Regions from separate parts of the Paenibacillus sp. UNC217MF genome, predicted to be linked through region 1. Evidence: a T-box and tRNA genes for the amino acid it is inferred to sense, from the RefSeq annotation. Region 1 holds a T-box; the other regions hold tRNA genes.
What was found. A T-box is a leader RNA that pairs with one kind of tRNA and senses whether it is charged. The one in region 1 lies ahead of argS (arginine--tRNA ligase), so its partner is inferred to be a tRNA-Arg.

Region 1 (2,273 bases):
ATTGATGCTGCAATCGTGGCGACGATTAAGAAGGGATTCGAGGCCATTGATTATGAGCTTGATGAGATCCTGTTGAAGATAGCCAACGATTGGCAACCTGCACCAGATGCCTATTCTGTGGCAGATTTGCCTGAACAGCTACAACGGCAATTGTCGCTTGGACTGCCCTTGTTGGACAAGCAGATCAATATGCTGCGACGCAAGCCGGTGGTGAGGAATGCTTCACCTTCGCCTAAGACAAGCGAGCCTAGCGCAGCTCCTGAACCTGCACCTGCTCCTGCACCGATTCTAGAGGAGTTCGACTTATGGTCGTGGACGGAGCCCGAGCCTGCTGCTGTGGTTCAAGAAGTTAGTAATGCTGGGAATGGGCTTACTGCTGCTGAACGGGCGGCCGTGAAGCAATATGTGGAGACCGGTGTTGGCAGTGCAAGAGTGATCAGTGAATTGTTAATACGTGATCATGGAACGCCAGATCGCCGCTATATAACAGGCAAGCCTCTAATCTATCCAGATGTATGCCAATTTATTGAGCAATCTTATCTAGATATTGCGGTCGAATTGAATGGAACTGAGGATCGCAAGTATACAATGCGGTAATCGATGCTGGCCGGATAGTAGTAGAATGAGACTCGAATTTGATGTGAATCATTACTGGTCATGACGTTATGTACTCGAATGGCGGCAGAGTAAGAAATATTTTTCTGAAATAATGCATGTGATAGGTTGATTTTTCCTAATTGTTCTGGATATAATGTGTAAAATGAAAATCGACGCAACAACGTTGAACGGGAGAGTACTCTGCACAATCCGTGCTGCAGCGAATCGGGATGGTGGAAGCCGATACGGAATGAAGAGGAAGCGGACCCGGGAGTTGGCTCTGTGAACTGCCTTATATATGGGGACGTAGGGGAGCCCGGCGACAGCCGTTATTTATTGAGTGGATTCTTTTCGGAGCAACAAGCTTCCGGATAGGGTCAAGTAGAGTGGTACCACGGGGATTCAAGCCTCCGTCTCTTTGTAGACGGGGGCTTTTTGACGTGTTGCGAACCGTAACCAACAACAGGAGGAGAAGGAACCTATGCTAAAAGAAATTGCCGCGCAAGTACTAGAACCTATAATGAACATGAACGGGGCAGACATCGAACGTGCCTTGGAAGTACCTCCGCAGAGCGAGCTGGGCGACTTGGCGTTCCCTTGCTTCCCATTGGCGAAGCAGTGGAGACGTTCTCCGCAGCAGATTGCGGTGGAACTTGCTGAACGCATCAATCAAGAGAGCGATAACATTCGGATACGAGCGGAAGCCTCTGGCGGATATGTGAATGTATGTTTTGATCAAGATTACTATGGCGAGGCTTGTCTTGCTCGCATGCAGGAGCCGTTATTCGGCAAGTTGTCGATCGGAGAGGGGCAGCGTGTCGTTATTGATATGTCGTCCCCGAATATTGCGAAGCCGTTCAATGTCGGTCATCTGCGTTCTACGATGATTGGAAATGCGCTCGCTTACCTGTACGAAGCCGCAGGATACGAAGTGTTGAAGGTGAATCACCTTGGGGATTGGGGGACCCAATTCGGCAAGCTGATTACGGCCTATAAGCTGTGGGGGGATGATGATACGCTGCGCCAAGATCCAATCCGTGAGAGCTTGAAGCTGTATGTAAGATTCCACGAGGAGGCGGCTCAGCAGCCGGAGCTGGAAGACGAGGCGCGCGAATGGTTCCGCAAACTTGAAGCGGGCGATGCAGAGACCGTACAGCTGTGGACGTATTTCGTTAACGCAAGTATGGTCGAATTCAACCGCATGTACGAACGACTCGGCGTTCACTTTGACCACGTTCTTGGCGAGAGCTTCTACAATGACAAGATGGATGCGGTCGTCGCTCATTTGCAGCAGCTTCAATTGCTCGAAGAAAGTGATGGGGCGATGGTCGTTCGTTTGGATGATGAGGGCATGCCGCCATGCTTGATATTGAAATCCAACGGAACAACGATTTACCCGACACGTGATTTGGCAACGGCGATCTATCGTAAGGAAGTCATGAAGGCTGACAAACTGATTTATGTAGTTGGCGCGGAGCAGCAGCTGCACTTTCAGCAGGTATTCGCTGTGCTTACCAAGATGGGATATGAGTGGGCACAGGAATGTGCTCATGTACCGTTCGGTTTAATGACATTTGAAGGGAAGAAGATGTCTACGCGCAAGGGCAAGGTTATCTTCCTTGATGAGGTATTGAATGAGGCAGAGAATCGCGTACTCCAAATTATCGAAGACAAGA
Region 2 (2,273 bases), on a different contig from region 1:
GCTGGGCGCCATTCGCGGGATCAATGACAGATAAGCGCCGGTGCCCCAGCGCACATGAACTGGTTAACCATGTTCCCTTCGCATCCGGCCCACGAGCGGATAATGTTGCGGTCATTTGTTCGACAACACCAGAACATTGGGTCAAATCACGGTTCCAGTCAATCCATCCTGTAATTCCACACATGTTACGTTCATCCTTTCCGCACCAATCTGTCCAACCGGAAGAACGAGCACCGGCATGCTGGAAGATTGAGATAATACCATGGGTATGCGCAAATCGGCATAAGATGTATGTCCATCGGGAGATGATAAAAAAAGCTTCACATAAAAGCTGAACCCCGAAGTAAACAGGGCGAGGCAATGGCCCTTAAATGGAAAGGAGGTGCTCCATGGAGCGTCAGCCTTATTATGTATCCGTACAGAATCATTCTGTTGTTGCGGAACAACATGCAGGGAGTTATGAATTTGTAGTCCATGTAAATGAAGCGGAAAGGGATGAGCTTCAAAGGCTGCTGAATGAAGTGGGGGATGCCGAAACGGATCAGATGCGGGATAGCCTCTTGTTATTGACAAGCCTATCGGATGATACGATTAACGTTCCGTATCAGCATAACCTCAACAAAGTATATGCCTACATATACAAATTCGGGACTACTGATACCAAGCGGTTTGTGGAGCAAATTTTAAATAAGGAGTGAGTCAATAATGGAATTTAAGGCTGCGAAATTTCGTCGTCCTGTTGAAATCGAAGGGCGTCTGTGTGCAGAAGTAGGACTTATCCCTGATGATGACAAGGAGACTCCTCTGCTTGCGTATGTGGCTCCTGTACGAAATGGTGGTTATGAGATTGTTCGCCTTCTGCACAACGATGCGCATTATGAAGCAGATTGGTATGACAACAATTTGCATAACGCCTTCGAGGAAATCGCTGCGGAGGAATTCATGATAAGCAATAACGAAATCAGCTGCAGTGATCGCGATTCGATTGTTGATGCTGTCTTAGGTTCCACAGAAGTTCGAGCAGCAGTGGATGAGTTGTTTCAATTAGACACGTAATGCTATCCGTTATCATGCAGCGGAAATGGTTCGCTTTCTTATCATCGGCTTCGTGGAAAGAAATGATCAAGGAACGATGAAGGGAGGTGAGAAACGATGTCAGAGCAATTCAAGCAAAACAAGGGCAATAAATATGCCCATCAAAAGAAACATGCGGATGCCGTATTATCGAAAAACTTCAAGCATCCAGGCGAGAAGAACCATTGGGAGTTTCACAATAAGTAAATAAGAAAATAAGTAAGTTCTGTATCAAAAGAAGGCGGCAATTATACAAGGCTCTGCGATAAGCAGAGCCTCTCATGCAGAGGTATTCTGGGATCGATGTGAGTGGGAAATAAAAAAAAGCCTCACCAACCAATAAAAGGTTCTGTGAGGCATGTTCATGTATATTAGTAAGCAAATGAATGGCGTCCCAGGAGGGATTCGAACCCCCGACCGACGGCTTAGAAGGCCGTTGCTCTATCCAGCTGAGCTACTGGGACATGAATAAGTTAAATTTAGAACATAAATGATTGTATCAAAGAAATTGACTCTTAGCAATAGGAAAATGAAAAAAATATTAATTTACATATCTTTTACAGTTTGAGTGTTAGGAAAGCACATATGGTGACCGCGCAGGATAAAGAGTGAATATGGTATAATACATCATATAAGAAGCTCACCTAATTGAAGGAGAACGAGCTGCATACATAGGAGAGATTATCGTAATACATAGGCGCAGTACAGAAAGCAGGTGTTCGTATGACAGAAGATTACAAAGAGCCGGCAAAGAATAATGTCATCCTGTTTCCGAAAACTCATGATTACTACCAAATTGAGTTGACACGGATGCTGGAATCTGAGCGTTACGGCGAAGCAATTGCCCTTCTTCAATTCCTGCTGACATGTGATGGTGAGGACGAACGGATTCGGGAAGAGTGGGACGCGCTGCTGCAATGGCTCGTGTCGGCGTTCCCGGAGGCAGAACGTGCTGCCCGTGATTTGAATATGGCTGAGGGAATAGCCAGTTGGCCGGAGTCCACACCGGAAGAGGAGTCTGAAGAGACCGAACAAGATATCCTGCGACGCCAATTCCAGCAGAAGCTGAATGCGGACGGACAATATACAGAGCGATTGTTTGCTACCCTTGTAGAGGGAGAGATGGATGACCGCAAGCTCCTTATTCTTGAGCAGCTTGCAGCAGCAGAAGATCCGGGTGTTGATGAAGCTTTGGCTAA
Region 3 (2,273 bases), on a different contig from region 1:
GCGCTATTGAAGAAGTGCTGCGGTTTACCTCGCCGGTACAGTTAATGTTTCGCCGTGTGAAGAAGGATGTGGAAGTAGATGGCTTGATGTTAACTGAAGGGCAGTTCGTCATGTTGTGGATCGGGTCAGCAAATCATGACGAGTCTGTGTTCAAGCAGCCAGATCTCTTCCATATTCGTCGTCAGCCGAACCCGCATTTAGCGTTTGGTCATGGTATCCACTTCTGCCTGGGGGCCCAACTTGCACGGCTGGAAGCGAGGATAGCGTTGAATGCAATGCTCGATCGTTTCCCGAACTACCAATGTGATCATTCCAAGCCGTTGAAGCGCATCCAGAGCGAGTTTATGTTCGGTTTCGAGTCATTGCCGATCATTCTTACCTAAGTAAACCTAGCTTTTCGTTATTCATGTCAGTTGAAATAAGCAATAAAAAACAGCCTCTCTACATGCAAAATAGATTGCATGAGAGAGGCTGTATCACGTTTACTGTTTACTCTTTGCCAAGAACCTTATCAACCAGACCGTATTCATACGCTTCTTGGGCAGACATGAAGTAGTCGCGATCCGTATCGCGCTCCACGCGCTCAAGTGGTTGACCTGTGCGATCCGCCAAAATTTTGTTCAACGTGTCGCGCATCTTCAAGATGCGCCGTGCGCGAATCTCGATATCGGACGCTTGCCCTTGTGCTCCGCCAAGCGGCTGATGAATCATAATTTCGCTGTTCGGCAGGGCGAAACGCTTGCCCTTGGCACCTGCATTAAGCAGGAACGCTCCCATGGAAGCTGCCAAGCCCACGCAAATCGTAGATACGTCCGGCTTGATGTGCTGCATTGTATCGTATATGGCCATGCCGGCTGAGATTGAACCGCCTGGGCTATTGATGTACAAATGAATATCCTTCTCCGGGTCATCTGCAGCCAAGAACAACAGCTGGGCGATAATCGAATTCGCCACGAGATCGTTCACTTCTGTTCCGAGGAAGATGATGCGATCCTTCAACAATCGAGAGTAAATATCATAGGATCTTTCGCCACGATTCGTCTGTTCAACAACTACGGGTACATAACTCAAGATAACCCCTCCTAACTAATATCATTACACATTCAATATAAAGGACTTGAAACAAAAAGTCAAAGATGGTCAAACTATGTAGAGAAAAAAACATCTTTCGTTTCGCTTCTGCAAAATTCAAGATGTTACTTCCGTGCTTATTCACCTAAATATATGCGTAACGTAGCTTCTTATCCTGTACCAAATAAGGACAGGAGTGTAAATGGCGCGCCCGCAAGGAATCGAACCTTGATCTCAGGCTCCGGAGGCCTACGTCATATCCATTGGACCACGGGCGCATTCATACAAGAGCAAAATTTATTATATAAGAAAGCGTATAACAAAGTCAAGTGAGCGCCACTGAATATTTATTAAAAACGGGAAGTTTGGAAGTGCCCACTGATTAGTGGGATACAGAGATGATTGTATTGGCACCGCAGAAAGGGACTTCGACGATAATTAAGGTTTTAACTTTTAAGGAGGGAACGGTTGAATTCTTTCTATAATAAGTGGACGGTGCCGAATAAGGTGGATGTTGCCCGATCTAAGTGAGCAATGTCGATGGCTAAACTACATGGGGACGTAGAGAGCCAACAGGATGTGAAGGAAAGCTCAAAACTTTTGTAAACACAGGTACGAGCAGGGCATGATGTCCGTCATTAATGTCTATACTGAGGAATGTCTAAAATTTTTGCGAAATATGTATTAACTTGTCGTATTTTGGGTTAATTACATCATAGGCAGTCGTATGCCCTTCTAGATATGTTGTCTGATAATGAATAACTTCGATATTGCTTGCTTATTATAGAAGTTGTTTATAGGCAGAGAATTCGCGGTTTTGGGCGCAAAATCAGGGGTTCAGGATACTTGCAAGTTGCTGCGTTATTCGGTAGAATAGTGGTGGGACAAAAAATGTAGAGATGGGACGTTTTTAGTCCAATGGTTGCTTATGGGAAGCAGGAGTGGAGAGAATGCGTGAGTGGTTAGAAATACAGAAGCGACTTCTACCTGAACTCATTGAACTGTTGAAGAAGCGTTACACCATCCTGCATCAAATCATGTTGTCCGACTCCATTGGGAGAAGAACGCTGGCAACGTCATTGCAGATGACCGAGCGTGTGCTCCGTGCAGAGACCGATTTATTGAAGGCGCAAGGCCTGATTGATTCGGATAACACGGGTATGCGAATCACTGATGAAGGCCGGCAACTTGTCCGGAAGCTG

Region 2: it has a tRNA-Arg gene. The T-box ahead of argS (arginine--tRNA ligase) is inferred to sense a tRNA for this amino acid. The anticodon was not compared.
Region 3: it has a tRNA-Arg gene. The T-box ahead of argS (arginine--tRNA ligase) is inferred to sense a tRNA for this amino acid. The anticodon was not compared.

The regions. Positions count from the first base shown of each region.
Region 1 is NZ_JMLT01000003.1:30,402-32,674, reverse strand. It holds gene BP95_RS0100200 (DUF3895 domain-containing protein) at 1-597, shown strand, start outside; T-box leader at 773-1,018, shown strand; gene argS (arginine--tRNA ligase) at 1,079-2,273, shown strand, end outside.
Region 2 is NZ_KK366030.1:244,160-246,432, forward strand. It holds gene asnB (asparagine synthase (glutamine-hydrolyzing)) at 1-184, opposite strand, end outside; gene BP95_RS0128010 (hypothetical protein) at 390-698, shown strand; gene BP95_RS0128015 (hypothetical protein) at 706-1,056, shown strand; gene BP95_RS34370 (hypothetical protein) at 1,153-1,281, shown strand; tRNA gene BP95_RS0128025 (tRNA-Arg) at 1,462-1,538, opposite strand; gene BP95_RS0128030 (hypothetical protein) at 1,798-2,273, shown strand, end outside.
Region 3 is NZ_KK366029.1:43,764-46,036, forward strand. It holds gene BP95_RS0124530 (cytochrome P450) at 1-383, shown strand, start outside; gene clpP (ATP-dependent Clp endopeptidase proteolytic subunit ClpP) at 490-1,071, opposite strand; tRNA gene BP95_RS0124540 (tRNA-Arg) at 1,275-1,349, opposite strand; gene BP95_RS0124545 (sugar-binding transcriptional regulator) at 2,022-2,273, shown strand, end outside.